2 regions of the Streptomyces sp. NPDC126510 genome follow, and region 1 is predicted to be linked to the other one. Evidence: predicted binding sites of a transcription regulator. Region 1 holds the regulator's gene; the other holds the start of a gene.
What was found. Region 1 encodes HrcA, which represses chaperone genes, less so after heat shock. Its sites were predicted from a motif close to TTNGCACTCNGNNNNNCNGAGTGCNAA; they were not measured.
Positions count from the first base shown of each region.

Region 2: a site for HrcA is predicted at 9,043-9,069, ahead of groES (co-chaperone GroES). Genes of this name have one in related genera too.

Region 1 is NZ_JBEORR010000004.1:87,874-102,204, reverse strand. It holds gene ABTX60_RS06215 (ribonuclease Z) at 1-380, opposite strand, end outside; gene ABTX60_RS06210 (histidine triad nucleotide-binding protein) at 387-740, opposite strand; gene ABTX60_RS06205 (S41 family peptidase) at 840-4,031, opposite strand; gene ABTX60_RS06200 (hypothetical protein) at 4,077-4,622, opposite strand; gene ABTX60_RS06195 (VOC family protein) at 4,672-5,064, opposite strand; gene ABTX60_RS06190 (16S rRNA (uracil(1498)-N(3))-methyltransferase) at 5,079-5,819, opposite strand; gene ABTX60_RS06185 (nitronate monooxygenase) at 5,816-6,889, opposite strand; gene dnaJ (molecular chaperone DnaJ) at 7,105-8,241, opposite strand; gene hrcA (heat-inducible transcriptional repressor HrcA) at 8,241-9,257, opposite strand; gene ABTX60_RS06170 (MBL fold metallo-hydrolase) at 9,428-10,159, shown strand; gene ABTX60_RS06165 (DUF3097 domain-containing protein) at 10,191-10,994, shown strand; gene hemW (radical SAM family heme chaperone HemW) at 11,116-12,348, opposite strand; gene ABTX60_RS06155 (SpoIIE family protein phosphatase) at 12,376-14,331, opposite strand, start outside.
Region 2 is NZ_JBEORR010000038.1:62,639-76,969, reverse strand. It holds gene ABTX60_RS36675 (beta-xylosidase/alpha-l-arabinosidase) at 1-1,290, opposite strand, end outside; gene ABTX60_RS36670 (LacI family DNA-binding transcriptional regulator) at 1,427-2,491, shown strand; gene ABTX60_RS36665 (LCP family protein) at 2,643-3,692, shown strand; gene ABTX60_RS36660 (YciI family protein) at 3,821-4,177, shown strand; gene ABTX60_RS36655 (hypothetical protein) at 4,143-4,637, opposite strand; gene ABTX60_RS36650 (RNA polymerase sigma factor) at 4,636-5,841, shown strand; gene ABTX60_RS36645 (THUMP-like domain-containing protein) at 5,976-7,145, opposite strand; gene ABTX60_RS36640 (polysaccharide deacetylase family protein) at 7,381-8,253, shown strand; gene ABTX60_RS36635 (polysaccharide deacetylase family protein) at 8,250-8,999, shown strand; gene groES (co-chaperone GroES) at 9,169-9,477, shown strand; gene groL (chaperonin GroEL) at 9,594-11,219, shown strand; gene ABTX60_RS36620 (hypothetical protein) at 11,407-12,459, shown strand; gene ABTX60_RS36615 (ester cyclase) at 12,546-13,253, opposite strand; gene ABTX60_RS36610 (SDR family NAD(P)-dependent oxidoreductase) at 13,339-14,112, opposite strand; gene ABTX60_RS36605 (MOSC domain-containing protein) at 14,207-14,331, opposite strand, start outside.

The sequences.
Region 1 (14,331 bases):
GCGAGGGGCCCGTCCGCGGCGACCGGGGCCTCGGTGATGCCGACGGTCTCGCGGTAGGCGGTGGCGTACCGGAGCCGGTCGAAGAAGCGCTGCCCGGAGCGGGGGTAGTGGGCGGTGATCTCGTGCGGGACCTTGTCGAGGTTGATCCGCTGGATCACCCCGGCGAGGCCGAGGGAGTGGTCGCCGTGGAAGTGCGTGACGCAGATCCGGTTCAGGTCGTGCGCGGCGACCCCGGCGCGCAGCATCTGGCGCTGCGTGCCCTCGCCGGGGTCGAACAGGATGCCCTCGCCGTCCCAGCGCAGCAGGTAGCCGTTGTGGTTGCGGTGCCGGGTCGGGACCTGGCTGGCGGTGCCGAGGACCACGAGTTCACGTACGGACAAGGCGGACTACCCGGGGGGCCATTCGAGGCCGCGGCCGCCGAGCACGTGGCCGTGCACGTGCCAGACCGTCTGGCCGGCGCCGCTGCCCGTGTTGAAGACGAGGCGGTAGCTGTCGAGCTTCTCCTCGTCGGCGACGGCCTGGGCCTCGCGGAGCACGTCCGCGGTGAGGGCCGGGTCGGCGGCGGCGAGGGCGGCGGCGTTCTCGTGGTGCGCCTTGGGGATGATCAGGACGTGGGTGGGGGCCTGGGGGTTGATGTCGCGGAACGCGATGGTCGTCTCCGTCTGGCGGACGATCGTCGCCGGGATGGTGCCTGCGACGATCTTGCAGAACAGGCAGTCTTCCTGGGGTTCCCCTGCCATTTTCCCTCCGGGGGTTGGCCGAATGTAGGTCCGACTCGGGCATCGTATCGTCGTCTTGCGCAGGTGCGTTGTGGCTGGTCGCGCAGTCCCCCGCGCCCCTTAGGCGGGCAGGCCTGGAGGCATTTTGGCGGGTGCCGTCTCCAGGCTCTCCAGTGCCAGTCGGATGGCCTCGTCCAGTTGGGTGTCCCGGCCCGCCGCGTAGTCCTGGGGGCGCTGCACGACCTCCACATCCGGGTCGACGCCGTGGTTCTCCACTCCCCACTCGTAGCCCTCCAGCCAGAACGCGTACTTGGGCTGGGTGACCAGAGTGCCGTCGACCAGGCGGTAGCGGCTGTCGATGCCGATGACGCCGCCCCAGGTGCGGGTGCCGACGACCGGGCCGAGGCCCAGGGCCTTGATGGCCGCGTTGACGATGTCGCCGTCGGAGCCGGAGAACTCGTTGGCGACGGCCACGACGGGGCCGCGCGGGGCGTCCTCCGGGTAGCTGTAGGGGCGCATGCCGCGCGGGACGGCCCAGCCGACGATGCGGCGGGCCAGCTTCTCGACGACCAGTTGGGAGGTGTGGCCGCCCCGGTTCTCGCGGACGTCGACGACCAGGCCCTCGCGGGCGACCTCGACGCGCAGGTCGCGGTGGATCTGGGCCCAGCCGGGGGCCTGCATGTCGGGAACGTGGAGGTAGCCGAGGCGGCCGCCGGACTTCTCGTGGACGTAGGCGCGGCGGTCGGCGACCCAGGCGTGGTAGCGCAGGGGTTCTTCGTCGGCGACCGGGACGACGACGGCGTGCCGGGGGTCGCCGCCGCCCGACGGGGAGATGGTCAGCTCCACCGGCTTGTTCGCCGTGCCGATCAGCAGCGGGCCGGGGCCGAGAACGGGGTCGACCGGTTGTCCCGCGACCGCGACTATGGCGTCCCCGGGCCGTACCGCGACGCCCGGTGCGGCCAGCGGGCTGCGGGCGTCCGGGTCGGAGGTCTCGGAGGGCAGGATGCGGTCGACCCGCCAACTGCCGTCCTCGTGGCGGGAGATGTCCGCCCCGAGCAGGCCTTGGCGGGGGCCGCCGCCATGTCCGCCGCGCGGGATGACGTAGGCGTGCGAGGTGCCGAGCTCGCCCTGGACCTCCCACAGCAGATCGACCAGGTCGTCGTGGGTGGCGAGCCGCTCCACGACCGGGCGGTAGCGGTCGAGGACGCCGTCCCAGTCGACGCCGCTCATGTCCGGCCGCCAGAAGTGGTCCCGCATGATGCGGCCGTTCTCGTCGAACATCTGGCGCCACTCGGCCGCCGGGTCGACGATCTGGCGCACGCGGCCCAGGTCGATGGTGATGTTGGAGTCGCTGTCGTCGTCGCCGGAGGCGCGCCGGTCGCTGGGGACGACCTTCAGCCGCCCGTCCGTCCACAGCAGCACCCGCTTGCCGTCACCGCTGACCGCGAAGTGGTCGGCGTCCACGGCGAGATGTTCCAGGCGCTGCTGGGCGAGGTCGTAGCGCTCCAGCTCGGACTTGGGATCGGGGTCGTCCGGAGTGGCCCGGGAAGCGCCGAGCACCCCGGCGACCGGATGGCGCAGCCACAGGACGCCGTCCTTGGCGGCGCGCAGGTCGGTGTAGCGGGCGGCCTCGACCGGGAAGGGCACGATGCGGTCGGCGAGACCTTCGAGGTCGATGCGGGTGGTGGGGGTGCCCTCGCTGTCGGGGGTCTCCTCCCGGTCGGGCGTCTCGAAGGACCGGCCGTGCCGCTGCGGCCCGAACGGGGAGGGCGTGGTGGCCGCGAGGGTGATCAGATGCGGCCGGGCGCCCACCACGAAGGACAGGTCGAAGACGTGCTCGTCGTAGACCGGGTCGAAGGAGCGGGTCGACAGGAACGCGAGGTGCTTGCCGTCCAGGGTGAACGCGGGCGCGTAGTCCTGGAACCGCAGTGGGGTGGCCTCGGTGACCGACAGGTCGGTGGTGTTGGCGAGTTTCAGCTGGCACAGCGGCCGGGGGCCGGGGTGGGACCAGGCCAGCCAGGACGAGTCGGGCGAGAACACCAGGCCCGACACGTCGCCGTCCTCGCTGCGGTCGATCTCCCGCACCTCGCCCGTCTCCCGCTCCACCAGCAGCAGGCGCCCGTCGTGGCAGGACACGGCGGCACGGCTGCCGTCGGGCGCCATGGCGAGGTCCAGCACCCGGCCGAGCTGCCCGGCGGCGATCCGGCGGGGGGTCGCCCCGGGGGCGAGTCCGGTGGCCGGCGCGAACTCCAGGGCGTCGTCGCCCTCGGCGTCCGTCACCCACACCACCCACTGCTCGCCGTCCGCGCGGAACGTCCGGGGCAGCCGGGCCCGTACGCCCGGTGTCGCGGCCAGCGCGCGGGCCGGGCCGGAGCGGTGGGTGACCCAGTGCACGGAGCCGCGTACGGCGACGGCGCTGCCGCGTGCGGTGTGGTCCGGGGACGCCGAGCCGAACCACCGGGAGGCGTTCACCGGGAACGGCTGGAGATCGGTGCGCTGTCCGCCCAGCCGCACCTCCAGCCGCCGGGGCTCGGCGCCCTCCAGGTCGTCCAGCACCCACAGTTCACCGGCGCAGGAGTAGACGACCCGGGTTCCGTCGCTCGCGGCGTGCCGGGCGTAGAAGCCGTCGAGAGGGGTGTGCCGGCGCAGGTCGGAGCCGTCGGCGAGGGAGGAGTAGAGCGCTCCGGTGCCCTCGTGGTCGGAGAGGAAACCGATCCGGTCCCCGACCCACAGCGGGTACTCGATGTTGCCGTCGATGTCCTCGTGCAGCCGCACGAACTCCCCGCTGTCCTCGGGGTCGATCCACAGCTTGCCCGCCGTGCCGCCGCGGTACCGCTTCCACCAGGCCGCCTCACGGCCCATGGGGGCGGACAGCAGCACCGTGTGCGGGCCGTGCGCGACGTCGCCGACGGGGCCGTACGGCAGGGTGGTGGCCGGGCCGCCGTCGAGCGGGACGGCGCGCGCCCAGGTGCGGCGCAGGCTCGCCTGGCCCTGGGTGCTGATCGCCAGGACCTCGCCGTCCGAGGTCCAGCCCCGCACCTGTGTCTTGAGACTCCCCCAGTACGTCAGCCGCCTGGCCGGACCGCCGTCGACCGCGGCGATGAACACCTCGGGGGCGCCGTCACGGGTGGAGGTCCAGGCGACGGTGGTGCCGTCGGGCGAGATGCGGGGCTGGGTCACCGGCATGTTGTCGGCGCTGACCCGCCAGGCCCGGCCGCCGTCGAGTGGAGCGAGCCACACGTCGTCCTCGGCGGTGAAGGCGACCAGGTCGCCGCGCACATGGGGGAACCGGAGGTAAGCAGGCGATGTCACCCGATCACCCTATGCAGGGACGACGCCGCGCGGACAGGGTTCCGATCACTTGCCCTCGACAGGGCGGCAGTCCGGATACCGCTCGCACCAGATGGTCTGGGTGACGGTCACGGTGACCGTCGGCCCGGGCTGCCCGTTCGGGGGGCCGCCGACGGGCGGCGGGCTGGTGGAGTCGCAGTCGCCGAGGCCGTCGACCTCGAACCACACCTTGCCGTCCACCTTGGCGGTGATGTTCCCGCGTACGCAGGCGCCGTTCACCGCGTGGGTGACCTTGCCGTCGACGGTGATGTCCTTGCCGTCGTCGGTCTCGCCCTCGCAGTCGACGGTCGCGACGGTCCGCTCACGCGCCGAGGGTGACGACTTCCCGCCGTTCTCCCCGTAGGAGGCGGTGCACGTGAGCCACCGTACGTCCGCCTTCTGCCGGTTGAGCTCTTTGGTCACGGTCTGGTCGGTGGTGTACGCGACGGACGCGGCGCTGACACTGCCGGGCTCGCAGGCGACGGCGCCGCCCACGGCCACGACGGCGAACGTCGCCGCGACCGCAACCCGCCGGCCGCGCGGCCCCGGCCGTTTCCTTCTCGAAGCCCCCATGGAAGGGAGCCTGCCACTGCCGGAGGCCGCGCGGTAGGGCGCAAAGGCGTCAGCCGCGCAGCAGCAGCCACTCCTGAAGCTCCACCAAGTTGCCCTCGGGGTCCTTGAGATGGGCCACCCGCATGCGGTCCGTCATGGGCGCCGGGCCGCGCAGCACCGTGGCGCCGCGCATCGTGATCTCCTCGCAGTACGCGTCCAGCCCGTCCACCCGCAGCACGACCAGGGAGCGGTGGCCGGCCGCCGTGTCACCCAGTTCGCCGAGCACCTCGGCCATCATCGACCGGTCCTGGAGGGCGATTCCCGCGGAACCGACCGCGGGGCTGAACTTCTCGTACGGCCCGTCCGCAGCCCCCGACTGCGGCTTGAGGCCGAGGACTTCGCCGTAGAAGCGGTAACAGGCGGAGAAATCGGTCACGAGCAGACGGACCTGTGCGAGTTCCACGGTGCCTCCAGAGGTCAGGACCAGCGTCCGGTGCGTGCCAGGAGCACGGCCGCGGCGGCCGTCCCGGCAGTCGATGTGCGCAGCACACTGCGCCCGAGGCGGTACGCCTGCGCCCCCGCCTCCTCGAACTGCGCCAGCTCCTCCGGCGCCACGCCCCCCTCGGGCCCCACGACCAGCACGATCTCGCCGGTGGCCGGCAGTTCGGCCGTGGCCAGGGGCGTGTCCCCGCTCTCGTGCAGCACGGCGGCGAAGTCCGCTCCGGCCAGCAGGGAGCCGACCTGCTTGGTCGTGGCAGCCTCCGCGACCTCCGGGAAGCGCACCCGGCGGGACTGTTTGCCGGCCTCCCGGGCCGTGGCCCGCCATTTGCCCAGGGCCTTCGCTCCGCGGTCGCCCTTCCACTGCGTGATGCAGCGCGCCGCCGCCCACGGCACGATCGCGTCGACGCCGACCTCGGTCATCGTCTCGACGGCGAGTTCCCCCCGGTCGCCCTTGGGCAGCGCCTGGACGACGGTGACCCGGGGCTCCTCGGCGGGCTCCTCGTGCACCGAGTCCAGCTGGAGGATCAGCCGGTCCTTGCCCTCGGTGTCGAGCACGACGCAGTCCGCCCAGCGGCCGGACCCGTCCGTGAGGACGACGTCCTCACCGGCGCGCAGCCGCTTCACGGAGACGGCGTGCCGTCCTTCCGGCCCGTCGAGGACGTACCGGCCGCCACCGCCCGCGTCGAAGTGCTCGACCACGAACACCGGCGCGGTCACAGCACGCCCCCACCGGTCAACGAGGCACGGGCGCCGGCCAGTTCACCGGCCAGCACCTCCACCAGCCGCCCGGCGGGCAGCTCCCGCGCCATCCGGTGCCCCTGCCCGGCCCACAGCGCCATGCCCTGCGCGTCCCCGGCCTTGGCGGCGGCCTTGCGCAGCGGCGAGGTGAGGTGGTGGATCTCGGGGTAGGCGGCGGGCGCGTACGGGCCGTGCTCGCGCAGGAACCGGTTGACGAGCCCGCGTGCCGGGCGGCCGGAGAAGGCCCGGGTCAACTCCGTGCGCACGAAGAGGGGGTTGGTCAGCGCCTGCTTGTGCAGGGCGTTCGCCCCCGACTCGTGCGTGGCGAGGAAGGCGGTGCCCAGCTGGGCCGCGCTCGCGCCCGCGGCGAGGACACCGGCGATCTGGCTGCCGCGCATGATGCCGCCGGCGGCGATGATCGGGATGCTCACGGCCTCACGGACCTGCGCGATCAGCGACAGCAGGCCGATGCCGGAACGGTCGGTCTCGGGGATGTCCCGGTGGGTGCCCTGGTGGCCGCCGGCCTCGACGCCCTGGGCGATGACCCCGTCCGCACCCGCCCGTTCGACGGCCCGGGCCTCGTCGGGGGTGGTCGCGGCGGCCAGGACGAAGGTGCCGACGCGGTGCAGGGCGTCGACGACCTCGCGGCTCGGGACGCCGAAGTGGAAGGACACCACCGGCACGGGGTTGTCGCGCAGCACCACGAGCTTGGCCTCGAAGCCGTCATCGCGTCCGCTGTCCGGGTCGCCGAGCTCGGCCTCGTACCAGGTGGCCTCGCCGGCGAGCTGGTGGGCGTAGACGTCGACGGCGGCGGGGTCGGCGTACTCCGGCTGCGGCATGAAGACGTTGACGCCGAAGGGCCTGCTCGTGAGGCTCCGGAGCTGCTTGATCTCCTGGTACATCCCGTCGGGGGTCTTGTACCCGGCGGCGAGGAACCCGAGCCCGCCCGCCTCGCACACGGCGGCGGCGAGCTGCGGCACGGAGACGCCACCCGCCATGGGGGCCTGCACGATCGGGTGGGGGAAGAGATCGGTCAGTGCGGAGGACATGACCGCATGTTGTCACGTCCTCCGCACCACTCCGAAACCGGCCTGCCCACTGGCATAGACCAGAGGAACAGGCACCTCCCATGGCCGGAGGCTCCCCCGGTCAGCGCCCGTTGAACGCGTCCTTCAACCGCGAGAACAACCCCTGCTGGCCCGGCTGACTGTGCCTGCCCGGGGGACGACCCCCGGACCCCCGGCAGGCAGCCGGACCAGCCGTGTCAGCGCCCGTTGAAGGCATCCTTCAGCCGCGAGAACAACCCCTGCTGCCCCGGCTGGAACTGCCCCGTGGGGCGTTCCTCGCCGCGGAGTTTGGAGAGCTCGCGCAGCAGGCGCTCCTGCTCGGGGTCGAGCTTGGTCGGGGTCTGGACCTCGACGTGGACGATGAGGTCGCCGCGACCGCCGCCGCGCAGGTGCGTGACGCCCCGGCCGTGCAGCGGGATCGACTGGCCGGACTGGGTGCCCGGGCGGATGTCGACCTCCTCCATGCCGTCGAGCGTCTCCAGCGGCACCTTCGTGCCGAGGGACGCCGCCGTCATGGGGATCGTCACCGTGCAGTGCAGGTCGTCGCCGCGCCGCTGGAACGTGCTGTGCGGCAGCTCGTGGATCTCGACGTAGAGGTCACCGGCCGGGCCGCCGCCGGGACCGACCTCGCCCTCGCCGGCGAGCTGGATCCGCGTGCCGTTGTCCACACCGGCCGGGATCTTGACCGTGAGCGTCCGGCGGGACCGGACGCGGCCGTCGCCGGCGCACTCCGGGCACGGCGTCGGGACGACCGTGCCGAAGCCCTGGCACTGCGGGCACGGGCGGGACGTCATGACCTGGCCCAGGAAGGACCGGGTCACCTGCGAGACCTCACCGCGGCCGCGGCACATGTCACACGTCTGGGCGGAGGTGCCCGGGGCCGCGCCCTCACCACTGCAGGTGTTGCAGACGACGGCCGTGTCGACCTGGATGTCCTTGGTCGTGCCGAAGGCCGCCTCGTCGAGCTCGACCTCGATACGGATCATCGCGTCCTGGCCGCGGCGGGTGCGCGAGCGCGGTCCGCGCTGCGACGCCGTGCCGAAGAACGCGTCCATGATGTCCGAGAAGTTGCCGAAGCCACCGGCTCCGAAGCCGCCCGCACCGCCGCCTCCGGCCTGCGAGAGCGGGTCGCCGCCGAGGTCGTAGACCTGCTTCTTCTGCGGGTCCGACAGCACCTCGTAAGCGGCGTTGATCTCCTTGAACCGCTCCTGGGTCTTCGGATCGGGGTTGACGTCCGGGTGCAGCTCGCGCGCGAGCCGCCGGAAGGCCTTCTTGATCTCTTCCTGCGACGCGTCGCGGCGCACGCCGAGTACGGCGTAGTAGTCCGTGGCCACTACGACTCCGCCAGGATCTGTCCGACGTACCGTGCCACTGCGCGTACCGCTCCCATCGTTCCCGGGTAGTCCATGCGGGTCGGTCCGACCACGCCGAGCTTGGCGACTGCCTCGCCGCCCGAACCGTAGCCGACCGACACGACGGACGTGGAGTTGAGTCCTTCGTGGGCGTTCTCGTGACCGATCCGTACGGTCACGCCCGGATCCTTGGCCTCGCCGAGCAGCTTGAGGAGCACGACCTGCTCCTCAAGCGCCTCCAGCACCGGCCGGATCGTGAGAGGGAAGTCATGCCCGAAGCGGGTCAGATTGGCGGTGCCGCCGATCATCAGCCGCTCCTCGTTCTCCTCGACGAGCGTCTCCAGAAGTGTGGAGAGCACCGTAGAGACCGTACCCCGGTCCTCGTGCTCGAACGCCTCCGGGAGATCCTCCACCAGACTCGGCACATCCGCGAAACGCCGGTTCGCCACGCGGCTGTTGAGCCGCGCGCGCAGATCCGCGAGTGAGGCGTCGCCGAAGGGCGCCGGGCAGTCGACCACCCGCTGCTCGACCCGCCCGGTGTCCGTGATCAGCACGAGCATCACGCGCGCGGGCGCCAGGGAGAGCAACTCCACGTGCCGCACGGTCGAGCGGGTCAGCGACGGGTACTGCACGACGGCGACCTGACGCGTGAGCTGCGCGAGCAGCCGCACCGTGCGCGCCACGACGTCGTCGAGGTCGACGGCACCCTCGAGGAAGTTCTGGATCGCGCGCCGCTCGGGCGCGGTCATCGGCTTGACGCCGGCGAGCTTGTCGACGAACAGTCGGTAGCCCTTGTCGGTGGGGATGCGCCCGGCGCTGGTGTGCGGCTGGGCGATGTACCCCTCGTCCTCGAGGGCCGCCATGTCGTTGCGGACGGTGGCCGGGGAGACGCCGAGGCTGTGCCGCTCGGTGAGGGCCTTGGAGCCCACCGGCTCCTCGGTGCCGACGTAGTCCTGGACGATGGCGCGCAGCACCTGCAGCCTGCGTTCACTGAGCATCGCGCACACCTCCAGAAGTCTCCGCCTGCTTGCCCTGCCGGTCCGGCCTGGCACTCTGCGCGTGCGAGTGCCAGCATCCCCGGCCCAGTGTACGGCGGTGGGGTACACCCCCGGCAAGGCTGGTCGTGCGACGCCGTGCCCCGAGCGGGGCGCACCGCTAGCGTCGCCGTATGACGGTGACTTGGGAAGACCTCGGATGGGAGCGCGTGGCCGCCGGTGTGGGGCGGTGCCGGCTGCCGGTGTGGGACTGCACGACGGGGCTGGTCGCCGGCGAGGGGGCGGTCCTCATGATCGACGCGGGGTCGAGCCTCGCCGAGGGCGCGAAACTGGCCGCGCAGGCGCGGGCGCTCACAGGCCACCGTGTGACACATATCGCGCTGACCCACCCGCACTTCGACCATGTCTTCGGCGCAGCGGCACTCCCGGACGCCGAGGTGTTCGGCGCGGTGGGCGTGGACGCGGTGCTGTCACGGGTGCGGGACCGCGAGGAGCTGCGGGAGGACGCGGTGCGCCAGGGCCTGGCGGCGCCCACGGCCGAGGAGGCGGCGGAGCGGCTGGTCCCGCCCGGCCACCTGGTCTCCGGTGAGTGGACGCTCGACCTGGGCGGCGGCCGGCAGGTGCTGCTGGCGAACGTCGGGCCGGGGCACACCGCGCACGACCTGGCGGTGCTGGTGCCCGGTGATCCGGAGGTGGTGTTCTGCGGCGACCTGGTCGAGGAGTCGGGCGAGCCGCAGGCGGGCCCCGACGCGGTGCCCTCGCACTGGCCTGCCGCCCTGGACCGGCTGCTCGACCTGGGCGGCGAGGACGCGGTGTACGTGCCCGGTCACGGAGCGGTGGTGGACGCGGCGTTCGTGCGGGCGCAACGGGACGCGCTGGCGGCGCGTTTCGGCGTGTCGCGGTGATCGCCGTCCGCCTTCTCCTATCGTCATCCGAATGCGCCAGTACTCCGCCGACCTGACCCCGCCGTGGAAGAAGCCGAAGCCGGTGCCCGAGGTGGCGGCGGAGCCGGGCCTGGTGGTGGAGGAGCCGGGGACCGGTTTCTGCGGCGCGGTGATCGGCTGCGAGGCGGGCACGGTCACGCTGGAGGACCGCTTCGGCAAGCACCGGGTGTTCCCGATGGAGCCGCGCGGCTTCCTGCTGGAGGGCAGGGTGGTGACCCTCGTCCGGCCCGCGCCCGGCGGCCCGGCGCGTCCCACCCGCACGGCCTCGGGGTCGGTCGCCGTCCCCGGCGCACGCGCCCGTGTGGCCCGGGCCGGCCGCATCTACGTCGAGGGCCGCCACGACGCCGAGCTGGTCGAGAAGGTGTGGGGCGACGACCTGCGCATCGAGGGCGTGGTCGTGGAGTACCTGGAGGGCGTCGACGACCTGCCGTCGATCGTCTCCGAGTTCGCCCCCGGGCCGGACGCGCGCCTGGGCGTCCTGGTGGACCACCTCGTACCGGGCTCGAAGGAGTGGCGCATCGCACAGTCGGTGACGAGCGAGCACGCCCTGGTCGTGGGCCACCCCTACATCGACATCTGGGAGGCGGTGAAGCCGCAGTCGCTGGGCATCGCCGCCTGGCCCCGGGTCCCGCGCGGTCAGGACTGGAAGACGGGCGTGTGCCGGGCCCTGGGCTGGCCGGAGAACACAGGCGCCGCATGGCAGCGGATCCTGTCGGGCGTCCACTCGTACAAGGACCTGGAGCCGGAGCTGCTGGGCCGGGTGGAGGAACTGATCGACTTCGTGACGGCGCCGTAGCCGGTCTCAGCTGCTCTTAGCTACGGGCAATCGTGCCGCTGGGGCGGCACGGGTGGGCGCAGCCGCACCCCGCTACGCCGGGCTGCGGAACCCCCCGCGCCCGGCACCGACGCCGAGCACCTCAGTCCACGAGATCGCGCACAACCCCGTCCGCCAGCAACCGCCCGCGCAAGGTCAGCACAGCCCGCCCCTCCGCATACGGCTCTTTCTGAAGCAACCCTTCGGACAAGGCCCGCCGAGACGCCGCAAGCCCCTCCTCCCGCAGCAGCGACAACGGCACACCCTCCTTGAGCCGCAGCTCCAGCAGAATCCGCTCGACCCGCCGGTCCTCCTCCGAGAGCACCTCACGCCCGGCCCCCGGCGACCGCCCCGCCGCCAGCGCGGCCGCGTACGCCCCCGGATGCTTCACGTTCCACCACCGCACCCCGCCCACATGGCTGTGCGCACCGGGCCCGGCCCCCCACCAGTCGGCCCCCCGCCAGTACAGCTCGTTGTGCAGGCACCGCCCGGCCTGAGAGGTCGCCCAGTTCGACACCTCGTACCACTCGAAGCCCGCGCCGGAGAGCACCTCGTCCGCGATCAGGTACCGGTCGGCGTGGACGTCGTCGTCGGTCATCGGCACCTCGCCCCGGCGGATACGACGGGCCAGCTGCGTGCCCTCCTCGACGATCAGGGCGTACGCGCTGACATGGTCCGGCCCGGCGCCCAGCACCGCGTCCAGCGAGGCCCGCCAGTCGTCGTCGGACTCCCCGGGAGTGCCGTAGATCAGGTCGAGGTTGACGTGCTCGAACCCGGCCGCCCGGGCCTCCGCCACACAGGCCTCGGGCCGCCCCGGCGTGTGCGTACGGTCCAGCACCTTCAGCACGTGCTGCCGCGCGCTCTGCATCCCGAAGGAGATCCGGTTGAAGCCCCCTTCGCGCAGGGCGGCCAGGTACGCGGGGTCGACCGACTCCGGGTTCGCCTCGGTCGTGACCTCGGCGTCCTCCGCCAGCCCGAACTCGTCCCGCACGGCCTTCAGCATCCGTACGAGATCACCGGCGTCCAGCAACGTGGGCGTGCCGCCGCCCACGAACACCGTCCGCACCGGCCGCGGATCGTCCCCCAGCACCTTGCGCGCCAGCCGGATCTCGTCGGCCAGCGTCTCGGCATAGTTGTCGCGGGACGCCAGCACGCCGCCGCTGCCGCGCAGCTCGGTCGCGGTGTACGTGTTGAAGTCGCAGTAGCCGCAGCGGGTGGCGCAGTACGGGACGTGCAGGTAGAACCCGAGCGGACGGTCGGCGGCCCCGGCGAGGGCGGACGCGGGCAGCGCGCCGTCGTCGGGGACGGGCTCGCCGTCGGGAAGTGCGGAAGGCATGCCCTCCATTGTCCAGCACCCGGGCGGTCAGTCCGCCTGGAGCACCAGCAGCGCCAGATCGTCCGCCGGGGGCCGGGCCCCGAATTCGTGCACGAGCCGTCTGATCCGCTCGGCTATGAGCTCCGCGTCCAGGCCGGCGCACCCGGCCAGCGCCGCCGCGAGTCCGTCCCCGTCGTCGAACTGGCGGGAGCCCGAGCGGCGCTCGGTCACTCCGTCGGTGACGCAGAGCAGGGTGTCGCCGGACCGCAGCTCGAAGGTGTCGCTGGTGTAGGTGGCGTCCTCGACGACGCCGAGGAGGGTCTGGGGCTGCGCGGTCGTGTGCACCTCGCCGCCCGCCCCCAGCAGCAGGGGCAGCGGGTGCCCGGCGGAGGCCACGGTGCAGCGGACACCACCGTCGAAGGGGACGAGCTCGCCGTAGAGCAGCGACAGGAAGCGGGTCTGGGGACCGTCGCCGGGCTGGGTCGGTCGCGCGCCCGCGGCGACCAGCGCCCGGGCGGCCGCGTCGGCGGCCTCCGTGGCGTCGTCCAGCAGGAGCTGGTTGAGGCGGTCGAGGACGTCGGCGACCCGGTAGCCCTCGCGGGCCAGCAGCCGCAGCCAGGGCCGGGCCAGCCCGATCACGACGGCCGCCTCGGGGCCCTTGCCCTGGACGTCGCCGACGGCGAAGCACCAGCGGCCGTCGCCGGCCGGGAACAGGTCGTAGAAGTCACCGCTGGGGCCGCCCTTGTCGCACGGCTCGTAGACGAGGGCGCTGCGCACGCCGGGGATCTCGGCCACGGCGCCGGGCAGCAGCCCGCGCTGGAGCACGGCGCTGATGGTGGCCTGCCGGGCGTACTGGCGGGCGGCGCCGATGGCGAGGGCCACCCGGCGGCTGAGGTCCTCGACGAGGCCGGTGATCTCGTCGGGGAAGCCGGCCGGTCCGGACCGCCCGATGACGAGGGTGCCCAGCGGGCGTCCCCCTGCGACCAGCCGGTACGCGAGGGCCGAGCCGGGCTCGCCGTCCCCGAGCGCCTCGCCGGGCCAGGGACAGTCGACGGGCCCGGACCCGCCCTGGTCCCGGCCGCGCTCGAACGGGGACGCGCCCAACGGGTCGAACGGCTGCGGCGGGTCTTTCTCCAGGGCGCGGCGCAGCTCCTCGATGCGGTTCTCGCTGCCGTGCCAGACCCGGGCGAGGCGTGGTCCGCCCAGGCCGGCTCCACCGCTCCAGCCGCCGGCGGTGGCCTCGTCCTCCAGCCATACCGCGCACCAGTCGGCCAGCCGGGGCACGATCAGCTGTCCGGCGAGGGCCGCGACGAGGTCCTCGTCGAGCTGTCCGGCGAGCAGGTCGGAGGCCTCGGCGAGGAAGGACAGGGCGCCGCGGCCGAGCCAGGCGCCGTCGGGCCCGTTCAGTCCGTCGCGGTTCTCGTGCCGGTCCCGCCAGTCCCGGAGGTCGTTCCAGTCACGCAGGTCACGGGACTCCCGTGAGCCGGGCCGGGGCTGGGCCTCCCCGTCGTGGCCCGGGTGCTCCCGGTCCTGGCGCGAGTTCCCCGTCTCTTGTCCGTCTCGTGGGCCCCACAGTGCTCCGCCGTCCCGCGCATCCCATGGCTCTCCGCCGCCTTTTGTGCCCCACGGCTCGCCAACGCCCCGTGAATCCCACGGCTCTCGGTACGCACGCATGTCCCACCCGTCTCCGCCGCCCCTGGACCACGGGGCCTCCTCCACCTCCTCACCCGGGCGTGGTTCGGGTGCCGGGATCTCCGCCATCCGCAGGCCGCGCGCCGGCGCGTGCTCCCCGGCGTACGCCTCGATCTGCGTGCCCGCCGCGCAGCCGCCGACGGGCAGCCGGGCCCACACGGTCTTGCGGCCCGTGCGGTACGTGACGCCCCACGCCTCGCAGAGCGCGCCGACGAGCCGCAGTCCGCGCCCGTACTCGGGGATGTCGTGCGGGGTCTCCGGCTCGCCGCCGCGCGGGGCACGGGAGGGGTGGTGGTCGGAGACCTCGACGAC
Region 2 (14,331 bases), on a different contig from region 1:
GGAGTAACAGCCCAGCATGGCCAGGGCGTCGGCCGCCCGGGGGCCGACGACCGCGATGCGGGTGCCGGGGGTCAGCGGGAGCAGGCCGTCGGGGTTGTCGAGCAGGACCACCGACTCCTCCGCCAGGCGGCGGGCGAGGATGCGGTTGCCCGTCGAGTCGAGGTTGATCGCGGTGGCGGGCTCCGGGGCCCAGTCCTCGTCCAGCAGGCCCAGTTCGCATTTCTGGAGCAGGACGCGACGGGCCGCCCGGTCCACGAGTTCCTCGGGGACCGCGCCCGACCGGACCGCCTCCAGCAGCGGCCGGCCGTAGCACTTGACGGTCGGCAGTTCGACGTCGATGCCCGCCGTGAGCGCCACGTGGGCCGCCCCGGCCGGGGTCGCGGCGACGCGGTGCAGGGTCTGGAGGAAGCCGATGCCGAAGTAGTCGGCGACGACCGTGCCGGTGAAGCCCCACTCCTCGCGCAGGAGATGGGTCAGCAGCCCGGGGTCCGCGGAGGCCGGGACTCCGTCCGTCTCGGTGTAGGCGGCCATCACCGAGCGGGCGCCGCCCTCGCGCAGGGCCATCTCGAAGGGCGGCAGGGTGACGTCGGCGAACTCGCGCACGCCCGCCCGTACCGGCGCGAGGTTGCGGGCACCGGCCGAGGAGGCGTACCCGGCGAAGTGCTTGAGTGTGGCGACGACCCCCGCCGCCTCCAGGCCCCGCACATAGGCCGCGCCGACCGTGCCGACCAGGTACGGGTCCTCGCCGATCGTCTCCTCCACACGGCCCCAGCGCGGATCGCGTACGACGTCCAGCACGGGCGCCAGGCCCTGGTGGACGCCGGCCGAGCGCAGGTCGTCGCCGATGCGCCGGGCCATCTCCTCGACCAGCGGCGGGTCCCAGGTCGCGCCCCAGGCCAGCGGGACCGGGTAGGCCGTGGCCTGCCAGGCGGTGAAGCCGGCCAGACACTCCTCGTGCGCGATCGCCGGGATGCCGAAGCGCCCCGCCTCGCTGATACGGCGCTGGGCGCGGGCCAGAGCCTGCGCGCCCAGCGCCGGGTCGACGGGGGCGGTGCCGAAGGAGCGTGTGAGCTGGCCCAGACCGTGGCTGATGAGCTCGTCCCACTCCTCGTCGGAGGACTCGACGGTCATGTCGTGCTGGTGCGGAGCGACCCCGTCGCCGTCCGTCGCGGCGCCCACCCACACGCCGTACAACTGGGCGGTCTTCTCCTCCAGGGTCATCCGGGGGAGCAGGTCGTCGACGCGGGCGGCGGCGGGCAGCGCGGGATCACGCCAGGGCGCGGTGGTCATGAAGCTCCTGTCGGGGGACGGACGGCCCTCTCACGAACGTTTTCACGAATGTTTCGTTATGAACTTCGAATGTTCCGGGAACCTATGGCGGTGCGAGGACTTCGTCAAGGGGGCCGACAGGGTTACGATCGCCGCCATGACATCCCCGGAGCCCGTTGAAAGCCGGACGCAGAACCGGACGCAGGGGCGAACCGCGCAGACCGCGACGCTCGCCGAGATCGCCCGTGAGGCCGGCGTGTCGGCGCCGACTGTTTCGAAGGTCCTGAACGGCCGCGCCGACGTTGCCCCGGCCACCCGGGCCCGCGTCGAGGACCTGCTGCGCGTCCACGGCTACCGGCGACGCCGTGCCGAGGCGACGCGTTCGCCCTTGATCGACCTGGTCTTCCACGAGCTGGAGAGCGCCTGGGCGATGGAGGTCATCCGGGGTGTGGAGAACGTGGCCCGGGACGCCGGCCTCAGTGTGGTGCTGTCCGAGAGCGCGGGACGGCTCACTCCCGGGCGGACCTGGGCCGACCAGGTCGCCGCACGCCGGCCGCACGGCGTGATCCTGGTCCTGTCCGGGCTCGACGAGTCGCAGCGGGCGCTGCTGACCAGCCGGTCGATCCCGTTCGTGGTGATGGACCCGGCCGGTGACCCCGGCGCCGACGTGCCGTCGATCGGCGCGACCAACTGGCAGGGCGGTCTCGCGGCCACCCGGCATCTGGTCGAGCTGGGGCACCGCAGGATCGGCGCGATCAGCGGACCCTCGCAGATGATGTGCAGCCGGGCCCGGATCGACGGCTACCGGGCCGCGCTGGAGACGGCCGGGCTGCCGGTGGATCCCGCCCTGATCGCGAGCGGCGACTTCCACCACGAGGCCGGCTACCGGCTCGGCCTGGAGCTGCTGCGCCGCCCGGACCGGCCGACCGCGGTCTTCGCCGGGAACGACCTGCAGGCGCTCGGGCTGTACGAGGCCGCGCGTGAGCTGGGGCTGCGCATCCCCGAGGACCTGAGTGTGGTCGGGTTCGACGATCTGCCCGTGGCGCCCTTGGTCGGGCCGCCGCTGACGACCGTACGGCAGCCCCTGACCGAGATGGCCGAGGCGGCGGCCAAGCTGCTCCTCGATCTCGGGCGCGACGAGGGGAGTCTGGCGGCGACTCGCGTCGAGCTGGCGACGAGCCTGGTGGTGCGCAGCAGTACCGCGGGGCCGGCGGAGCGGTAGGCGCTGTTCAGGGGGCGTGTTTCGGACACCTCCGCCGGAGCCGAAGTCAATCGGCTGCACCGTCGAAAGTTTCGGCGGGCTCACGTCCTGAAATCTGAGAATTTCCGAAGAAAGGCCGCCCTGAGCTCCCTGCCCGTAATAATTCGGACTTATGTTCCTGCTCGTGACGGGACATCAGGGGGACCAGGACACAGAAGCGGGCCGGCGGTCGAGAGCGTTGAGGATCGCCGGCCTCACCTTGGCGGGGACGCTGGTCCTGGGCGCCGGAGCGGCCGGATGGGCTTACTGGCATCTCAGCGACAACATCACCGGCGTCGACATCGACAGCGCGCTGGGCGACAACCGGCCGCCGAAGCCGGTGACCACACCGTCGCCCTCGGCCCCGGCCGCGCCGAGCGAGGCCCTCAACATCCTGGTCCTGGGCTCGGACTCGCGCAGCGGCAAGGAGAACCGCAGGCTCGGCGGCGGCGACAGCTCGGGCGCCCGTTCCGACACGGCGATGGTCGTCCACCTCGACGCCGGGCGGTCCAGCGCGACGGTGGTGAGCATCCCGCGCGACACCCTGGTCACCCGCCCGTCCTGCCCACGCCCCTCCGGGGGCTCGACGGGAGTCGCCCACCACTCCATGTTCAACAGCGCGTACGAGGTGGGCGGTCCGGTCTGTGCGGTGAAGACGGTCGAGGCGATGACGCACGTCCGCATGGACCACTACCTCGAGATCGACTTCTCCGGCTTCGCCCGGCTGGTCGACGCGCTCGGCGGCGTCACGGTCACCACGGACGAGGACATCGCCGACGAGGACAGCCATCTGCGGCTGAAGGCGGGCACCCATCACCTGGACGGCACCCAGGCCCTCGCGTTCGCCCGCACCCGGCACGGCATCGGCGACGGCAGCGACCTGGGCCGCATCGGCCTCCAGCAGAAGCTGGTGAAGGCCCTGCTGGAGCAGATCGCCTCCCAGGACCTGCTCACCGACCCGGCCAAGCTGTACCGCGTCGCCGACACGGTCACCGCCGGCCTCACCACCGACACCGGCCTGGACTCCCTCGCCGAACTGACCCGCCTCGGGCAGAGCCTGCAAGGCCTCTCGGCGAGCGGCGTACGGACGGTGATGATGCCCGTGGTGCAGGCGCCGTCGGATCCCAACCGGGTGGTGGCCGAGGAACCCGAGGCGGAGAAGCTGTGGGAGTCGCTGCGCTGACCTGCGGAAACGCGTCGCGGAAAAAATCTTCGAAGAATTCCGGCGAGCGTGTCGATCCGGCGGGCCCCCGATCGACGCAGGGGTGAGAGCGGGGAAGGGCCCCGTTCCGCAGACCCCGAGGAGTCACGATGCCGCGCTTTCTCACCCTGATCCGCATCGACGAGAAGAACGCCCCCGCGGAGGGCCCGAGCCCCGAGCTCATGGAGCGGATGGGCAAGCTGCTGGAGGAGATCACCAAGGCCGGGGTCATGCTCGACACGGCCGGACTCACGCCGACCTCGGACGGCAGCCGGGTGACCTGGGAGGGCGGACAGCTGTCCGTCACGGACGGGCCGTTCACCGAGTCCAAGGAGGTCATCGGCGGCTACTCGATCAGCCAGTGCAAGGACAAGGCCGAGGCGATCGAGTGGACCAAGCGGTTCCTGTCCCTGCACGAGGACTACTGGACGATCACCGCCGAGGTCCGGCAGATCGCCGAGGACTGACCGGCCCTCGCGCGGGTTCCGCTTGGCCGGGCGGCACCACGGGTGTCTGATGGTGGGCTGTGACCCCGCAGCCCACCCCGGCCCCGGAGCCGCCTCCGGCCTCGCAGTCCGCCCCGAATTCGGAGCCGCCTCCGGCCTCGCGGCCCGCCCCGGATTCGGAGCCGAGCCCGGCCTCGGGCTCCGCCCCGGCTCCGGCACGGGCCAGGGCCTCGCGGCCTGCCTCGGCTTCGGAGCCGAGCCCGGCCTCGGGCTCCGCCCTGGCCCCGGGCCCGGCCAGGGCCCCGCGGCCCGCCCCGGCCTCGGGCTCCGCCCTGGCCCCGGGCCCGGCCAGGGCCTCGCAGCCCACCCCGGATTCGGAGCCGACCCCGACCCCGACCCCGACCCCGGCCTCGGACGCGTCCCAGCCTCCCGCGCCCCGGCCCGACCGCATCGCCGAGGCCATCGAGACCGTCTTCCGCATGGAGTCGCCCCGGATCATCGCCGGCGTCACCCGGGTCGTCCGGGACGTCGGCATCGCCGAGGAACTGGCGCAGGACGCGCTGGTCGCGGCGTTGGAGCAGTGGCCGCGGGAGGGGGTGCCCGGCAACCCGGGCGCCTGGCTCATGACCACCGCCCGCCGCCGCGCCGTCGACCTGGTCCGGCGCCGGGAGAACTACGCCCGCAAGCTGGCGGAGATCGGCCGGGACCTGTCGGCCGTCCCGCCCCCGGAGGAACCCGCAGATCCCGACGACATCGACGACGACCTGCTGCGCCTGGTCTTCACCGCCTGCCACCCGGTCCTTTCCACCGAGGCCCGCACCGCCCTCACCCTGCGCCTGCTCGGCGGACTGACCACGGCCGAGATCGCCCGCGCCTTCCTGGTCCCGGAGCCGACGATCGCGCAGCGCGTCGTCCGCGCCAAACGCACCCTCGCGACGCGGAACATCGCCTTCGAGGTGCCCCACGGCGCCGACCGCGAGGCCCGCCTCGGCTCGGTCCTCGACGTCATCTACCTGATCTTCAACGAGGGATACGCCGCCACGGCCGGCGACGACTGGCTGCGCCCGTCCCTGTGCGAGGACGCCCTGCGCCTGGCCCGGGTGCTCTCGGCCCTGATGCCGAAGGAGCCCGAAGTGCACGGCCTCACCGCGCTCCTGGAGCTCCAGGCCTCCCGTACGGCGGCCCGCACGGGCCCCTCCGGCGAGCCGGTCCTCCTGAAGGACCAGAAGCGCTCCCGCTGGAACCGCATGCTCATCGCCCGCGGCATCGCCGCGCTGGGCCGGGCCGAGGCCACCTCATCCGGCGCCCCGGGCCCGTACACCCTGCAAGCGGCCATCGCCGCCTGCCACGCCCACGCGTACACCTACGAGGAGACGGACTGGTCCCGCATCGCCACCCTCTACCGCCTGCTGGCCGCCCGCTCCCCGTCCCCGGTCGTGGAGCTGAACCGCGCGGTGGCCGTCTCGATGTCCGAGGGGCCGGGCCCGGCCCTCGCCCTCGTCGACGCTCTGGCCGGCGACCCGGCCCTGCGGGGCTACCACCTGCTGCCCAGCGTCCGCGGCGACCTCCTCGCCCGCCTCGGCCGCACGCAGGAGGCCCGGGCGGAGTTCGAACGGGCGGCGTCCCTGACCCGGAACGAACGGGAGCGGGAGCTGCTGCTGAGGCGGGCGGCGGAGCAGCCCTGACGGCTGCGCCCGGCTGGGGAGGTCCCACGAGCGTCGGGCCGTCCACGGCTGTAGCCGGTGGGTCCCGCGAGCATCGAACGGTTCTACGACTCGCCCAGGTGGGTCCCGACGAGCGTGGGGGGCACCTCTGACCGCTATGCCCGCACCGGGTGCCCGATGAGCATCGCCGGTGCCCCCGCGACCCTGGTCAGGAACACCGTCGCCGCGTGCGGGCCCTGCGGCTTGACCTTCCTGCGTAGCTCCTCCGGCTCGACCGCCGAGCCCCGCTTCTTCACGGTCAGCGTGCCGACCTGCCGCTCCCGCAGGAGGGCCTTCAGCTTCTTGACGTTGAAGGGCAGGTGGTCGGTGATCTCGTAGGCCGTGGCGTACGGGGTCGGGCGATGGGCGTCGGCCGTGACGTACGCGATGGTCGCGTCGAGCAGGCCGCCGTCGACCTGGTCGGCCACCTCGGCGACCAGGTGGGCGCGGATGACGGCGCCGTCGGGCTCGTAGAGGTAGCGGCCGGGCGGGCGGACGTCCGGGTCGGGCAGGCCGCGCGAGAGCAGGGTGCGGGGGCCCGGCAGGAGGGTCGCCCGGACCGCCCCCGGCTCGGTGCCGAACCACAGCACCGCCTCCTTGACGTCCCCGCCGTCGGAGATCCACTCGGCCTCGGCGTCCTCGGGGACCGCCTCGTGCGGGATGCCGGGGGCGATCTTCAGAGCGGCGCCGCGCGGGGCCCGGCGGGCGGCGCCGACCGCCCAGGACAGGGGCGGTGAGTAGGCCTCGGGGTCGAAGATCCGGCCGCGTCCGCCGCGCCGGGCGGGGTCCACGAACACGGCGTCGAAACCGGCCGTGTCCACCTCCGTCACGTCCGCCTCGCGCACCTCGACGAGACCGGCCAGGTCCAGCGCGGCGGCGTTGGCCCGGGCCGCGGCGGCGGTCTGCGGATCCCGGTCCACGGCCAGGACCCGGATTCCGGCGCGGGCCAGCGCGATCGCGTCCCCGCCGATGCCGCAGCACAGGTCGGCGACCGAGGCGATGCCCGACTCGGCCATGCGCCGGGCCCGGTAGGCCGCCACGCTCGCCCGGGTCGACTGCTCGACGCCGTTCGGCGTGAAGAACATCCGGCCCGCGTCCTCGGCCCCGAACTTCGCCACCGCCCGCTGCCGCAGCCGCGCCTGGCCCAGCGCCGCCGACACCAGCTCGGCGGGGTGCTCGCGGCGCAGCCGCGTCGCGACGGCCAGCTCCTGGGCCGGATCGGTGTCCCGCACCTCGTCGAGGAGAGCGCGGCCTTCGGGGGTGAGGAGGAGGGCGAGGTCGTTCACCGGATCATTGTCGGCCACGGGGGCAGGGGCCGGACCGGCGGTGGCCGGTCCGGTGCGAGCGACGGCTGAGCCCGACCACGCGTGGCGTGCGGCCGGTGTGGGCCAGTCGGTGGATGACGGGACGCCGCCGAGGTGTCGGCCCCGGGGCGGCGGCAGGGGGCTGCGAGGATCCGGCATCATGCGAGCAGTCGTACAAAATGATAAAAGTCGGGCGCCGGGACGGGCGTCCGCCGGTGTGCGGATCGTCCTGGCCGTGCTCGTCCTCGCCGCCATCGCCTCCGGCTGCGCGCAGGACGGCGGCGACCAGGTCACCCCGGCCGGCGGCCAGCAGCCGCTCGACGCGCCCCCGGCCCGCGCGCTCGACGCCTACGCCGCCAAGCTGCGCGCCGCGCACGCCGCCCGGGTAGCCGCCGCGCACCGCTGGGGTCTGCGCAAGGCCCCGTCGGCCGCCCCGCCCGCCCCCGCGAAGAAGCCCGAAGTCAGGACCCGCAAGGGCTTCGAGGTGGACGGCCACCGGGACCTCCCGCCCGTCTTCACCAGGATCCCCACCCGGGACAAGGTCGTGTTCCTGACCATCGACGACGGCGCCGAGAAGGACCCGGCGTTCCTGCGGATGATGAGCGAACTGGACGTCCCGTACAGCGCCTTCCTCAGCGGCTACCTGGTCAGGAACGACACCCGCTACTTCCGGAAGATGCAGTCCCGGGGCGTGGTCCTGCACAACCACACCCTCAACCACCCCAACCTGCGGGGCATGTCCTACCGGAAGCAGAAGCGCGAGATCTGCGGCATGCAGCGCTACATGGAGAGGCGGTTCGGCAAACGCCCCACCCTCTTCCGCCCGCCCTACGGCAGCTACGACCGTGCGACCCTGCGGGCCGCCAGGACCTGCGGCATCACGTACGTGCCCCTGTGGAACGAGGAGGTCTTCGCCGACCACTGGGAGTACCGCGACGGGGGCCGGAAGCTCCATCCGGGCGACATCGTCCTCACGCACTTCCGGGGTCGTGACCAGTGGAAGGGCACCATGGCCGACATGATCCGCCGCTTCCTGAACAAGGTCACGGCTCAGGGGTACGCGGTCGGGCGGCTGGAGGACTATCTGTGAGGCGCCAGGCGGCCGTACTGCTGTGCGCGGTCCTGCTGGCCGGCTGTTCCGGGGCGGCGGTCGAGCGGCCGGGCATCGCCGACGGCCGGGCCCGGGGCCCGGCGCGCGGGGTGAACGACACGCGGCGGCCGCCGCCCGTCGTGGACCACGTCACCACCCGCGAACCCGTCGTCTTCCTCACCTACGACGACGGCGCCGAACGCGACCCCCGCTTCGTCGGCCTCGTCCGCGAACGGCGGCTCCCGGTCAGCATGTTCCTCACGGACAGCGTCGTGGGACCCGGCTACGGCCACTTCGCCCGGCTGCGCGCCGTCGGCGCGTCCATCCAGAACCACACCCTCGACCACCCCGCCCTGCGCGGTCTGCCCTACGCCGGCCAGCGCGCCGAGATCTGCGGCCAGCAGCACAAACTCCGCTCCCGCTTCGGCGTCGTCCCGCGCCTCTTCCGCCCGCCCTACGGCACCTACGACGCCACGACCCTGCGCGCCGCCGCCGACTGCGGCATCACCGCGGTCGTCCTGTGGCGCGCGTCCCTGAACGCCGACGGCGAACTGGCGTACACCCGCGGCGAGCCGGGCCTGCGGGCCGGCGACATCATCTCGGTGCCGTCGGACGGGACGGAGCCGAGGACCCTGGCCGAACGGACGGTGCGGCTGCTGCGCGAGATCGAGAAGAGGGGGCTGCGGGTGGGGCGGCTCGAGGACCACCTGGAGGGCGCATCCGCCCGACGCGCCGCACGCAATTAGCAGTCCGCTTGACCGAGTGCTAATCGCAGTCATAGTCTCGGCTCTGGCACTCCCCCTAGGAGAGTGCCAACACAGCGACGGGCAGGTCCGGCACCCGCGACGACGGATCCACCTGGTCGCCACCTCAGACAGTTAACCCCGTGAGATCTCCGAAGGGGGAGGTCGGATCGTGACGACCACCAGCTCCAAGGTTGCCATCAAGCCGCTCGAGGACCGCATCGTGGTCCAGCCGCTCGACGCCGAGCAGACCACCGCCTCTGGCCTGGTCATCCCGGACACCGCCAAGGAGAAGCCCCAGGAGGGCGTCGTCCTGGCCGTGGGCCCGGGCCGCTTCGAGGACGGCAACCGTCTTCCGCTCGACGTCTCCGTCGGCGACGTCGTGCTCTACAGCAAGTACGGCGGCACCGAGGTGAAGTACAACGGCGAGGAGTACCTCGTCCTCTCGGCCCGCGACGTGCTCGCGATCGTCGAGAAGTAATTCACCCCAAGCACATTGCTTTGAACTGCGCCCCTGGCCCCCGCGATCGCTAAGAAGCCGGGCGCCCGGGGCGCAGTGCCGTATATCCCAGATTCCGGAAGAGGGCTCACGCTCCCATGGCGAAGATCCTGAAGTTCGACGAGGACGCCCGTCGCGCCCTCGAGCGCGGCGTCAACAAGCTTGCCGACACGGTCAAGGTGACGATCGGCCCCAAGGGCCGCAACGTCGTCATCGACAAGAAGTTCGGCGCTCCCACCATCACCAACGACGGTGTGACCATCGCCCGTGAGGTCGAGGTCGAGGACCCGTACGAGAACCTCGGTGCCCAGCTGGTCAAGGAGGTGGCGACCAAGACCAACGACATCGCGGGTGACGGTACGACCACCGCGACCGTGCTCGCCCAGGCGCTCGTGCGCGAGGGCCTGAAGAACGTCGCCGCCGGTGCCTCCCCGGCCGCCCTGAAGAAGGGCATCGACGCCGCCGTCGCCGCCGTTTCCGAGGACCTGCTCGCCACGGCCCGCCCGATCGACGAGAAGTCCGACATCGCCGCCGTCGCCGCGCTGTCCGCCCAGGACCAGCAGGTCGGCGAGCTCATCGCCGAGGCGATGGACAAGGTCGGCAAGGACGGTGTCATCACCGTCGAGGAGTCCAACACCTTCGGCCTGGAGCTGGACTTCACCGAGGGCATGGCCTTCGACAAGGGCTACCTGTCGCCGTACTTCGTGACGGACCAGGAGCGCATGGAAGCCGTCCTGGACGACCCGTACATCCTCATCACGCAGGGCAAGATCTCCGCCATCGCGGACCTCCTGCCGCTGCTGGAGAAGGTCATCCAGTCCAACGCCTCCAAGCCGCTGCTGATCATCGCCGAGGACGTCGAGGGCGAGGCCCTCTCCACCCTCGTCGTGAACAAGATCCGCGGCACGTTCAACGCCGTCGCCGTGAAGGCCCCCGGCTTCGGCGACCGCCGCAAGGCGATGCTGCAGGACCTGGCCGTCCTCACCGGCGCCACGGTCGTCTCCGAGGAGGTCGGCCTCAAGCTCGACCAGGTCGGTCTCGACGTCCTCGGCTCCGCCCGCCGCATCACCGTCACCAAGGACGACACCACGGTCGTCGACGGCGCCGGCAACAAGGACGACGTGCAGGGCCGCGTCGCCCAGATCAAGGCCGAGATCGAGTCCACCGACTCCGACTGGGACCGCGAGAAGCTCCAGGAGCGCCTCGCGAAGCTGGCCGGCGGCGTGTGCGTCATCCGCGTGGGTGCCGCCACCGAGGTCGAGCTCAAGGAGCGCAAGCACCGTCTGGAGGACGCCATCTCCGCGACCCGCGCCGCGGTCGAGGAGGGCATCGTCTCCGGTGGCGGCTCCGCGCTCGTCCACGCCGTGAAGGTCCTGGAGGGCAACCTCGGCAAGACCGGCGACGAGGCCACGGGTGTCGCGGTCGTCCGCAAGGCCGCCGTCGAGCCGCTGCGCTGGATCGCCGAGAACGCCGGCCTCGAGGGCTACGTCATCACCTCCAAGGTCGCCGAGCTCGACAAGGGCCAGGGCTTCAACGCCGCCACCGGCGAGTACGGCGACCTGGTCAAGGCCGGCGTCATCGACCCGGTCAAGGTCACCCGCTCCGCCCTGGAGAACGCCGCCTCCATCGCTTCCCTCCTCCTCACGACTGAGACCCTGGTCGTCGAGAAGAAGGAAGAGGAGGAGCCGGCCGCCGCGGGCCACGGCCACGGCCACGCCCACTGAGGCATGACGGCTGAGGGCTGACGACGTCGGCCCGCCCGAGCCCGAGCGAAGGCCCGGCACCCCGGAAACGGGGCGCCGGGCCTTCGCCGTTCCGGTTCCGCTGTGCCTTCGCCGTTCCGGCCCGCCGGTGATGGAACCGGCGAGACCGGCGCCGGCCTCCTACACACCGGAGCCGAAGGGGGATGCGATGAGCCAGGCGCTCTACGAGGAACGGTCCCGGAATCCGCTGGCGCGCACGGCGGAACTCACCGGGGACCGGCTGCGCAGAGGTGGCCGGACCACACCGCTGGAGGAGCTGAACCTCGCCGCCATGGCCGAGGCGTATCTGCGGGGACGCTGGCTCGGCGGCGGCGGAACCGAACGCCCCCTGGAGTCGCTGGCGCAGGGCCCGGGCGTCGTCCCGGTCACCCGGGTGACCGGCACGACAGCGCCCCTGAAGGTGCGCCGCACCGCCGACTTCGCCCACGCGCTGGGGGGACTGGCCGTGCGCAGGTGCGGCGGGCCGGACCAGGTGGCCGCACTCGCCGAGCGGGCCCGGGCGGAGGGCGTGCCCCTGTGGATCGCCCGCCGGTACGCGCCCGGTCCCGCCGGGCCGGTCGCCGTCGCAGTGGACCGGCGCCTGGTCCGCGTGGACGTCTGGGGCCCGCATGCTCCCGCCGTACGGCTCCGGGCACCGTACGGCTATCGCCCCGACGCCGCCGACCGGGCGTGCGGCCTGGTCATGTCCGTCGGGGACGTCACCGCACGGCTCGAACTGCGCAAGAAGATGCGCAAGTCCAAGAGCAGCGTGGAGATCCGGCTGCCCGACCGGCACTGGACACTGCGCCGCGAGAACGCCGAGAGCTCGTGGCTGCTGCGTGACGACCGGCGCGTCGCGCAGCTGACCCGCCCCTCACGGTGGCCCGGCCCTCCGCCCGGCACGGTGCTGCTGCCGCTTGCCGACGTGCACCACGAGGGCCCCGACCCCCTGGACGCCGTCATGGCCCACGCGGTCGCCGTGTCCTTCGGCCTGGGCGACACGACGGGCCTGGCCCGGTTCCGTGCCGTGAGGTCCCGCCGCGAGACGGACGACGAACTCTGGGAGCGCCCCTGGTTCAGCAACCTCGGCAGGGACCGCGACGACAACGAACCCGGCGGTGGCGACGGCTGGGGCAGCGACGGTGGGGACGGCGGCGACGGGGGAGGGGGCGGCAGCGACGGCGGTGGCGGGGACGGAGGAGGCGGTGGCGGAGGCGACTAGCCGCGCCCGGCGGCTCCGGCAAGCCGCGCTCTTGACGGCGTTCCGGCCCGCTCGAGCGGGCCGGAACGCCGTGATGCGCCGGGAAGTCAGAGCTCCGCGGGATCCAGCACGCCGAGCTGCTGCATCAGCCCCAGCCGGTCGTACTGCCACCAGCCCTCGGCGATCTTCCCGTCCGGAGTGCAGCGGTGGACGGTCGTCCCCGTCATCGTGACCTCCTGACCGGTCGGTGGGATCCCGAGGAACTCCCCCGTGTGCCTCCCGTGGAAGGTCCACCGGGTGCACACCCGGTCGCCCTGCGCCATCTGGTCCTCGAGGGTGAACGAGAAGTCGAACCCGCCCCGCCACACCTCCACCTCGCGCCGGAGCGCGTCCAGCCCGATGACGTCCTGCACATTGGAAGGATCGTGGTCGTGGTAGTCCTCGATGAACACGTCGTTGAACGGCGGCGCGTCCCCCTGGCCCGGCGCGAGCTCGAAGAACCTGCGCGCGGTCGCCGCGTACAGCTGCTCGTCCCGCACCACGTCCAGGTCCGTGAAGGTCGGCGTCTCCTCGCACAGGGCCACCATGTCCTGGAAGATCCGGTCGGTCTCCGGCAGCCCGGAGTTGCGCATCGCCTCCTCGTACGACGGGAACTCCACGATCTCCACGATGTGCGAGGCATCGGCCCGATCCTTCGCCACCACACTGTGCGAAGCGGTCCGCTTCCCCTTGGTCTGCTCGACCCACCGGTCCATCAGCCGGTTCATCTCGTCGAGCCGGCTGGTCCTGCATTCGATGAGCTGTACGAAGGTCATGGCCTCGCCTCCGGCCCCCCTGGGTCCGGCTGAACAGCTTCATTGTCCCAACAGGAGCTGCCCGTCGCCTCTCGGCCCAAGCCTCCTACTGCGGCCCGTACTTCCGCCCCGTCCTGGAGGAGACGGCCCCCAGCATCCCCCGCGGCACCAGCTTCGCCGCGCCCATCAGCGCCTTGTAGCGCGGGTCCGGGATGGACAGCGTCCTGCCGCGCGCCAGATCGTGCAGCGCGGCCGCGACCAGCTTGTCCGCGTCGAGCCACATCCAGCCCGGGATGTTGTCGGTGCCCATCCCGGCCCGCTCGTGGAACTCGGTGCGCACGAACCCCGGGCACAGCGCCATCAGCCGTACGCCGCTGCCGGCCAGGTCGCGTGCCGCGCCCTGCGTGAACTGCACGACCCAGGCCTTGGAGGCGCCGTAGGTGCCCCGGGGGACGAAGGCGGCCACCGACGCGACGTTCACGACGCCGCCGCGGCCGCGCTCGCGCATCGCCGCGGTCGCCGCCGACGTCAGCCGGAGCACCGCCTCGCAGTGCACCTTCAGCATCCGCAGCTCGTCCTCCATGGAGACGTCCAGATAGCGGCCCTTGTTGCCGAAGCCGGCGTTGTTGATCAGCAGGTCGACGGGGTTCTTGCGGTCGCCGAGGCGCCCGGCCACCGCCTCGATGCCCTTGTCCTCGGCCAGGTCGGCCGTCAGCACCTCCGCCTCGATGCCGTGCCGGTCGTGCAGCTCGGTCGCCTGTTCCCGAAGCCGCTTGGTGTCGCGGGCCACCAGCACCAGGTTGTGCCCGTCCGCCGCCAGTCGCCGCGCGAACGCGGCCCCGATGCCTGCCGTCGATCCCGTAATCAGAGCCGTTGTCATGGCAGAAGGTTAGTGACCCGGACTGAGTGCATCCGCTTCCCCTGGGGGCCGTCCGTGGTGAAGGGTCGGTGGAGACGGGTGTGGTGAGCGGCCGTCAGGCCCCGTACTTCTCCTGATATTCACGGGCCGTCCGCAGCACCTCCGGGTGCAGGGCCTCGCCGGCGGCCACCAGTCGCGGCAGCAGCGTCCGCTCGGTCGTCACCGCCCGGAACTGCAGGG